DNA from 2 places in the Vulcanithermus mediatlanticus genome. Region 1 is predicted to be linked to the other one. Evidence: a T-box and tRNA genes for the amino acid it is inferred to sense, from the RefSeq annotation. Region 1 holds a T-box; the other holds one or more tRNA genes.
What was found. The T-box of region 1 lies ahead of ileS (isoleucine--tRNA ligase). A T-box ahead of a tRNA ligase gene usually reads a tRNA of that ligase, here a tRNA-Ile.
Positions count from the first base shown of each region.

Region 2: it encodes a tRNA-Ile, which carries the amino acid that the T-box ahead of ileS (isoleucine--tRNA ligase) is inferred to sense. The anticodon was not compared.

Region 1 is NZ_AP042385.1:1,932,021-1,936,253, reverse strand. Features, by position in the region: gene rho (transcription termination factor Rho) at 1-597, opposite strand, end outside; gene fsa (fructose-6-phosphate aldolase) at 614-1,270, opposite strand; T-box leader at 1,394-1,618, shown strand; gene ileS (isoleucine--tRNA ligase) at 1,654-4,233, shown strand, end outside.
Region 2 is NZ_AP042385.1:1,389,352-1,393,584, forward strand. Features, by position in the region: gene ACZ5BT_RS08085 (hypothetical protein) at 1-185, shown strand, start outside; gene ACZ5BT_RS08090 (hypothetical protein) at 295-801, shown strand; gene ACZ5BT_RS08095 (hypothetical protein) at 852-1,439, shown strand; tRNA gene ACZ5BT_RS08100 (tRNA-Ile) at 1,479-1,555, shown strand; gene ACZ5BT_RS08105 (hypothetical protein) at 2,099-2,749, opposite strand; gene ACZ5BT_RS08110 (type I restriction enzyme HsdR N-terminal domain-containing protein) at 2,793-3,560, opposite strand; gene ACZ5BT_RS08115 (LexA family protein) at 3,625-3,966, opposite strand.

The DNA of each region.
Region 1 (4,233 bases):
TGCCCGGGCGATCTTCTTGAGCAGGGTGGTCTTACCCGCTTTGGGCGGGGCGACGATGAGACCACGCTGCCCCCGACCGATGGGCGCGAGGAGATCGATGACCCGGGTGGCCAGCTCATCGGCGGTGGTCTCGAGGCGGATTCTGCGGTCGGGGAATTGTGGGATCAGCTCGTCGAACTTCGGTCGCTGCCTCGCCGTTTCCGGATCAACGCCGTTGATCGCCTCGACCCGGATGAGGGTGCCGTAGCGCTCGTTCTCACGCGGTGCTCGGGCTTTGCCAACCACATAGTCACCACTCCGCAGCGCGAACTGCTTGATCAGCCCAGCGGAGACGATCACGCTCCGCGAATCGAGGTTGTAGACATTCTCCTGCAAGAACCCGTAGCCATCGGGGCTGATCTCCAAATAACCGCGCGCGAGCTGCAACCCCTCGCCCTCGGCCTCCTTCTCCAACAGCGCCATCACCAGCTCGTCCTTCTTCATGCGCTTGTAATTGGGAAGGCCGACCTGAGCGGCGATGAGGTGGAGCTCGGGGAGGATCTTCGACGAAAGTTCCTGGAAGGTCAGCTGCTCTGGGCTGTTTTTTTTCCGGCTCATCTTTGCCACCACTCGTTCATCCACGTAGGTCGGATTGGGCCTGACGCCAATCGGCGAGGAAACGCTCGATGCCTTTGTCGGTGAGGGGATGCTCGACCATTTGCTTCATCACCTTGTAGGGAACGGTAGCGATGTCGGCGCCGGCGAGCGCGGCATCCACCACGTGCCTGGGGTGGCGAATGCTCGCGGCGATGATCTTGGTTGGCAGGTCGTGGATTTGAAAGATTTCGGAGATCTTTTCGATGAGGGCGATCCCATCCCACGAAATGTCGTCGACACGGCCGACGAAGGGGCTCACATACCGCGCCCCGGCTCGCGCCGCGAGCAGGGCCTGCGTGGGTGAGAACACGAGGGTAACGTTCACGGGAATCCCTTCATCGGCGAGCACCCGGGTCGCGGCAAGACCCTCCGGGGTCATCGGGACCTTGATCACCACGTAGCCGGAAAGGCGCGCGAGTTCGTGCGCCTCCCGGATCATCCCCTCGGCGTCGGTGGAAATCACTTCCGCCGAAACCGGGCCCTTCACCGTTTCGGCGATCTCGACGATCACGGCCTTCAAATCACGTCCCGACTTGGCGACCAGGGTCGGGTTCGTGGTCACACCCGCAAGCACGCCCCAGCGTACGATCTCGCGGATCTCTTCGATATTGGCAGTATCCAAGTACAGCTCCATGGCAACCTCACTATTCTCGGGAACGGAATCCGGCCAAATTGACGGGCATTTTAGGGTTTTGCTAGGATGTACCCACGGTCGCCGGACTTCCGGAGGCCAATTATAGCCCCAGAAAGGGCTTTTGTAAAGGCGACGACGGGGACGAGTACGCGTTCGAGGCCCCACAGCGAGCCCGGGATGGTGAGAGCCGGGTGGGAACCGGAGCGCGGAAAATCACCCCCGAGCCGCGGGAGGAAAGGCGAGAGCCGAGTAATGCCCGCCGGGTGCGCCCGTTACAGCGCTAAAAGAGGGCGCGGTCGCAAGACCGCGAAGCGCGGTGGTACCGCGGGGCATCGCCTCGTCCGCGCGCCGAGCGCGGGCGTTTCCCGTTCTTGGAGGTGGAGATGTTCAAGGAAGTCGGTTCGCCGAACTTTCCCCAGCTCGAGGAGGCGATCCTCGAATTCTGGAAAAAGGCGCGAATCTTTGAAAAGAGTCTCGACCAGCGCCGTGGAAAGCCGCAGTTTACCTTTTACGAAGGTCCCCCGACCGCCAACGGAAGACCCGGGGTCCACCACGCCCAGGCCAGGAGCTACAAGGATCTCTTTCCCCGATTCAAAACCATGCAGGGCTACTTCGTCCCCCGCAAAGCCGGCTGGGACACGCACGGCCTTCCCGTCGAGCTCGAGGTAGAAAAGAAGCTCGGACTCAAGAGCAAACGCGACATCGAACGCTACGGCATCGAGGCCTTCAACCGGGCCTGCAAAGCCTCGGTGCTCGAATACGAAAAGGAATGGGAGCGCTTTACCGAGCGCATCGCGTTTTGGGTCGACCTGAGCGACGCCTACTACACCTTTGACAAGCGTTACATCGAGTCGGTCTGGTGGAGCCTCGGCGAGCTTTGGAAAAAGGGGCTCATCTACAAAGACTACAAAGTCGTCCCCTATTGCCCGCGCTGCGGCACACCCCTGTCTTCGCACGAGGTCGCGGAGGGGTACAAGGAAATCAGCGATCCCTCGATCTACGTCCGCTTTCCCCTGCGGGAACCTGGAAAGCTGGGGCTCGACCAGGCAAGCCTGCTGGTCTGGACCACCACGCCCTGGACGCTCACCGGAAACGCGGCCGCCGCCGTGAACCCCGAGTTCACCTATGCCGCCTTCGAATACGAGGGCGAGACCCTCATCCTTGAGATCGGCCTCGGGCAAAAGCTCTTCGGGGACAAAGCCAGGGTGAAAAAGCGCTTTCGCGGCAGGGCGCTCGAGCGCTTGGCCTACGACCCGCCCTACCGCTTCGTCGAGGCCGACAAACCGGCGCATTATGTCGTCTTGGCCGACTACGTCACCAAGGAAGACGGCACCGGCATCGTCCACCAGGCCCCAGCCTTCGGTGCTGAAGACATGGAGGTCGCCCGGCGTTACGACTTACCGGTCCTGATCACGGTCGATGAGGAAGGGAAGATCAAGGTCGGCCCCTTCCAGGGGCGCTTCTTCCGGGATGCCAACAAAGAGATCATCCGCGACCTCAAAGACCGGGGGCTCTTGCTCATGCGCCAGGACTTCCTGCACAGCTACCCCCACTGCTGGCGGTGCAAAACGCCGCTCATGTACTACGCTACCGAAACCTGGTTCATTCAAAACACCCGCTTTAAAGAGGCGCTGCTTGAAAAGAACGAACGCATCAACTGGATCCCGCCGCACATCAAACACGGACGCTACGGTGAATGGCTCAAAAACCTCGTCGACTGGGCACTTTCGCGCAACCGCTACTGGGGCACCCCGCTTCCGGTCTGGGTGTGTGAGGCCTGTGGCCACCAGCACCTGGTGAGCTCGTTCGAAGAGTTAAAGCAGCGGTCCCAGCAGCCCATCGACCCCGAATCGCCCGATTTTGACCCTCACCGCCCCTACGTCGACCGGATCACCCTCCGCTGCGAGCATTGCGGCGGCACCATGCGCCGCGTACCTTACGTGATCGACGTTTGGTACGACTCGGGCGCCATGCCCTTTGCCCAGTTCCACTACCCGTTCGAGAACGCCGAGACCTTCCAAAAGAGCTTCCCCGCCGACTTCATCGCCGAGGCCATCGACCAAACCCGCGGCTGGTTCAACTCGCTCCACCAACTCGGCGTCATGCTCTTTGATTCCGTGGCCTACCGCAACGTGATCTGTCACGGGCACATCCTCGACGAAAAAGGCGAGAAGATGTCGAAGTCCAAGGGGAACATCGTCAACCCCTGGGAAATCATCGACACCTTCGGCGCCGATGCCCTTCGCTGGTATATCTACGTCGCCGCGCCCCCCGAAGCCTCGCGTCGTTTCGGCCCCAAGCTGGTCAAGGACGCACTGCGCGATTACTTCCTGACGCTCTGGAACGTCTACAGCTTCTTCGTCACCTACGCCAACCTCGACCGACCCCGCCTCGAAAACCGCCCGCCAGTTGAAGCCCGGCCCGAGATTGACCGCTGGTTGATCGCCCGTACGCAGCACCTGATTGAAGAGGTCACCACGGGTCTTGAGGCCTTCGACCCCACCACGCCGGCCCGGAAGCTCCGCGATTTCGTCGTCCGCGACCTTTCGCAATGGTACGTCCGGCGCAACCGGCGGCGCTTTTGGAAAAACGAGGTGGTGGAGGATCGGGAAGCCGCTTACGCCACGCTCTGGGAAACGCTGGTGACCATCACCCAGCTGACCGCCCCCTTCACCCCCTTCCTGGCCGAAGCGTTGTGGCAGAACCTGGTGCGCAGCGTGGACCAAAGCGCCCCCGAAAGCGTTCACCTCAGCGACTGGCCCCGCCCCAACGAGGCCTGGACCGACCGGGCACTCATCCGCTCGATGGAGGTGGTGCTCAAGGTCGTCGATCTGGCCCGCAGCGCACGGGCGAAGTCTGGCGTCAAAACCCGAACGCCGCTCGCCACCCTGCGCCTGGTCGCGCCCGAGCCCGAGCAGCGCGAGGCCCTGCGCCACTTCGCCGGTGAAATCGCCGACGAGCTC
Region 2 (4,233 bases), 540 kb from region 1:
GCGTTGTAGGGGTCTCGGTCATGAGCGTTTACCCGCATATGTTGGCTGGCCTCGAGTTCGATCTCCCTGGATCGAACATGTCGGTCTTCAGCGAGGTCAATGTTGGCCCCATGTTCTCATTCGGCTCGCTCTTTGGAGGGTTTGCCGTTGGCTACGGCGGGAAGGTTGGCGTGAACTTCCGGTGAACCGGGTGCAGTGAGCGCGGCGCCCGAGAATCCGGGCGCCGCCGATTTGTGCAATGACACCGGGGATCCCGAGCGGTGCGTGCTAGCATTTCAGGCAGGAGGTGCAGTGATGCGAGGGGTGAAAGGCTTTTCCGTGGTTGCCGTCGTCACCCTGGCGCTGGCTTTGGCTGCGCCGGGCTATGCCCAGTCGCGTTACTTTGGCGAGTTGCTGTTGGGCGAGATCGGGCTTGCGCCGTTTTCGATTAACGTCCAGCTGGCCGGTGGCCAGACGGATGCGCTCGGGCCCATGAGCGCCCGGGGCGCGGTCATTTTCAGCACCACCAGCGGCGGTGTTTATGCAAGCGTTCAGGCGGAGGCGCTCTATCCCGTGCCCACGGACGTGTTCACCCTCTACGTTGGCGGTGGGATGGGTGTGCGCTACAGCAGCGGGAGCGGCGCCGACGTGGCGGCCCTGGGGACGCTGGGGTTTGACTGGCCCTCGGGGGCGCAGAAGGGCGTCTCGATCTTGAGCGAGGTCGTCTTCGGCTACTGGCTGAACTCGGGGCCGGGTGTGTCGGTGCGCGTCGGCCCCAGGCTTTACTTCCAGCTGCCCGGGCAGGTTCCCCAGTCGCCCTAAGGCCGGCGATGGGTCCCCGCTTGGCCGAGGGGAGGGGTAGGATCGGGGGGATGCGAAGGGCCTTGCTCCTCTCCGTCCTGGTGGTGGTGCTCAGCGCCTGCGCCGCTCGCCCCGATCAGACCGCGCCATTCCTCGGAATTACCCACCCGACCGGAGGAGCGGTCGCCAAGGGGCGGGCGGTGACTGTCGAGGGCTACGCCTTCGATGATACCGGCGTGGCGAGCGTTGAGGTGGCGGGGACCGAGGTTTTGCTCCCCGAGATGAAGGGGAAACGGTTGGTGCGTTTCCGCTTCCAGCTCAAGGCACCGCAGGCCGGCCGGATCAGGGTCAAGGTCGTGGCGAAGGACCTCGAGGGCCACACCACGAGCCGTGACCTCGACCTGGTCCTCGACGAGGCGCCGCCCCGGGTCACCATCGAACGGGTGGAAGAGGTCGATGGACGGCTGCGAATCGTCGGCGTGGCCAGCGACGATGTCGAAGTTGACCGTGTGGTGGTGCGCTACGGCGAGACCTTCAGCCGCTTGAACCTGCCCAAGGGAAAACGGGTCAGGTTCTACGCCGAGGTGCCGGCCAAGGGGGCAACGATCATCGCCGTGGACGCCGTCAACCAGCGCACCGAGGCCCAGGTCAGCCCTTGACCGGGTGGGGGGAAACTGCTAAGTTGTTGGGTGCTGGGCGGGCGATTAGCTCAGCTGGTTAGAGCGCACGCCTGATAAGCGTGAGGTCGGTGGTTCAAGTCCACCATCGCCCACCAAGAGCAGAACGAGGAAAACCCCCGGTCCGAAGACCGGGGGTTCCTCTTGTTTGACCACCCTACTCGGGTTTTGCCCGATGAGAAAGACCCAAAATGTTTTGAACCGCTGGAGAAAGGTGCTGATGCGGACCAGGTGGCTGCGACCGAGCTTGGTGGAGAGGTCCTTGTAGAGGACCTCGAGCTGGGCCACCTTGAGCTCTGAGAGGGGGTAGTGGGCCAGAGGCTCGAGGTGCTTGGCGTAGGTGCGGTAGCGGGCTAGGGTGTTCGGCCTGACCTTGCCATCGCAGCGCCTCAAGAAGCCCTCGATTCACTCGCCAAGGGTGATAGACTTCCCCGCCTCCTCTGGGGTTTCGCGGCCGGCCTTGATCAGGAGCTCGACCCGCTTCCCGATGGTGTCTTCCCAGGTGCGGGCGTAGGCAACCAGGCGCCGCCGCTTGCCATCTGGCCCCCTGGGCGCCTCGACGCGGATCTTCCACGGCTGCTGGGTGCTGGCGGATCAGGCCTTCTCCTTTGCGGCGGGGCATTTTTATTTTTTTTATGCAGTTAGCGTGCCGGATAGATCTTGAGGCCGTAATACGTTGGCGAAGTCACATAGACCTCGAAGGTCGCTGGCCCAAAATGCCGGGTTTGAACTTTCTTGCCGTATTTCAACGCTTCAGCAACCCAGGTTTTGGCCTCTCGTGGGCTAGACCCATCGTAGGGGAGAGTGGCAACGTAAGGCAGAAGCCACGAGGCCGTTGGATATGCGTTCGCCCCAGATACATCAGCTTGAACGCGATAGACGCCGTAATCGTAGACCACTTCAACAGTCATCCTTGCACCGGTGTCTGGGTCAACTTTGTTAGCCGTCTTGGCCCAAGCGCCCTCGAGTTTGACCCTTTTGAACTTGAAACCGAAGGGCTGTCTTTCCAGATTCAAGACGATATCGGTCCACTCCAGACCGGGAATGGCTGCCCGATACGGCTTAGTGCTGGGGGTTGTTTGAGCGTAGGTAGCGGTTGCTTTGGCTTCTACCTCAGTCTTGCTGGCATCAGACTCGGATGCGCCATTTGGGATGAATACGAGCGACATCAACAGAAGGATTATCCCAAGGCCGTATCGCCAACCCCGGGCGATCCAACCTTTCGATTTTGAGCCCGAGTAGATCAGCCAGGCTCCAAGGAGGAAAGCAAAAGCAAAGTCTGTCCAATCCATTTCAGCGCCTCACTCCCGGACCGCGAGAGAACCAAGGGTCGTTTCATTCCGTTTTTTCTTTCGCCTTGGTCGCCCTTTTCTTTCGGTTCTGTGCCCGCTTGACGACGCGTGCGGCTTCTTTAGCCCGATCGTCCTCGATCAACTCACGCTTTAGGACTTCCCTTTCAATGAGGTCCAGCACTTCTTCGCTGGCCACCTTGGCTTCGGACTCAATCCTTCGCAGCTCCCGACGAATGGCGTCTACGATGGGCTTGCTGCGGATGATTGCACCGATGAAGAAACGGTTGACAACCCGCCGCTGGCGATAGTGGCCCTCGAGGGCGTTTCTTTTCAGACCTTCGGGGGTCAGAGGGTAAAGCCTGGCAAGGTCCTTCTTACTGCGGGGGCTCAGGTGGAACAAATCGAGCTCGTCCACCAGCTCGTGTTCGACGGGCTGAGCGAAGATGATCTTATAGATCCGCCAGGTGTGGCCGTTGGTAAGGAGCACCCATTCGATGCCTTCGTTGGCTGCATAATCCACGGCTTGCCGAACGTGCTTGTCGTTCAGCTCAGTCCCCGCAGACTTGACCTCGACGAGAACGAGCGGCTTTTCACCGTCGGTGATAGCCAGATCAACATAGCGCCCACGGATGGCATACTCGGAGGTCAGCTGCCGGTATTTGTCGAAACCGAAGAGCTCGGCCAGGATGTCGGTGACGAGCAAGACAGTATCGGACTCGTTGACGTCTTTATCCTTCGCTCGTTTTAACAGGGGTTGGAAGCGCTTAAGCCCGTCGGTGAGCCTTTTCTCGACTTTCTTTGGCAGGTTCATTGAGTGCTCCTTACCTGTGGCCTGTGGCCGCGCTTCCTGCGTGCTCTTGAATCAGAGCTTGCGCCTACCGCTTCACCCTGCGGGGGTCGAATCCCACGTGGACGACCACGCCCTGGATCTCGACTTCTTCGTCGGGCCCGACGACGATGGGCGGCACCTCGGGGTTCCAGCTCTTGAGGATTTGATGCCCGCGCTTGGCCTCGAGTTCCTTCAAATAACCCACCCCCTTGCCTTTGAGCCAGGCGATCACGAGGTCGCCTGGGCGCGGCTCCAGTTCGCGGGCGACCACCACGAAGGACCCCGGTGGGATGGAATAGGGGAGGTCGTCGCAGTACATGGAGTCGCCGTCGACTTCCAGGGCATACAGGCCATAGCTCCCGTAGCGCTCGGCAACGTCAGAGGGCACCTCGATCTCGCCATCGACTCAGCGTAATCCATGCTTGTTCCTACGAATACCACATTGAGAAGTGAAGCCGTGGTCATTTGCACGGGTGGCGATCCTACGGTTGGGTTGAGCGCCAACGTCGAGCGGAGGGCTTCGAAAGCATGACTGGAAGGATCGAGATGTAGTAAATTGAGTACTAATTCTTCGGTTTTGTCTGGCGCAAAGAAGGGGGTGGGTATTGCAAGTTGCGAAAAGGCAAGGGACAATTGTCTATAGCCCACCCCAAGG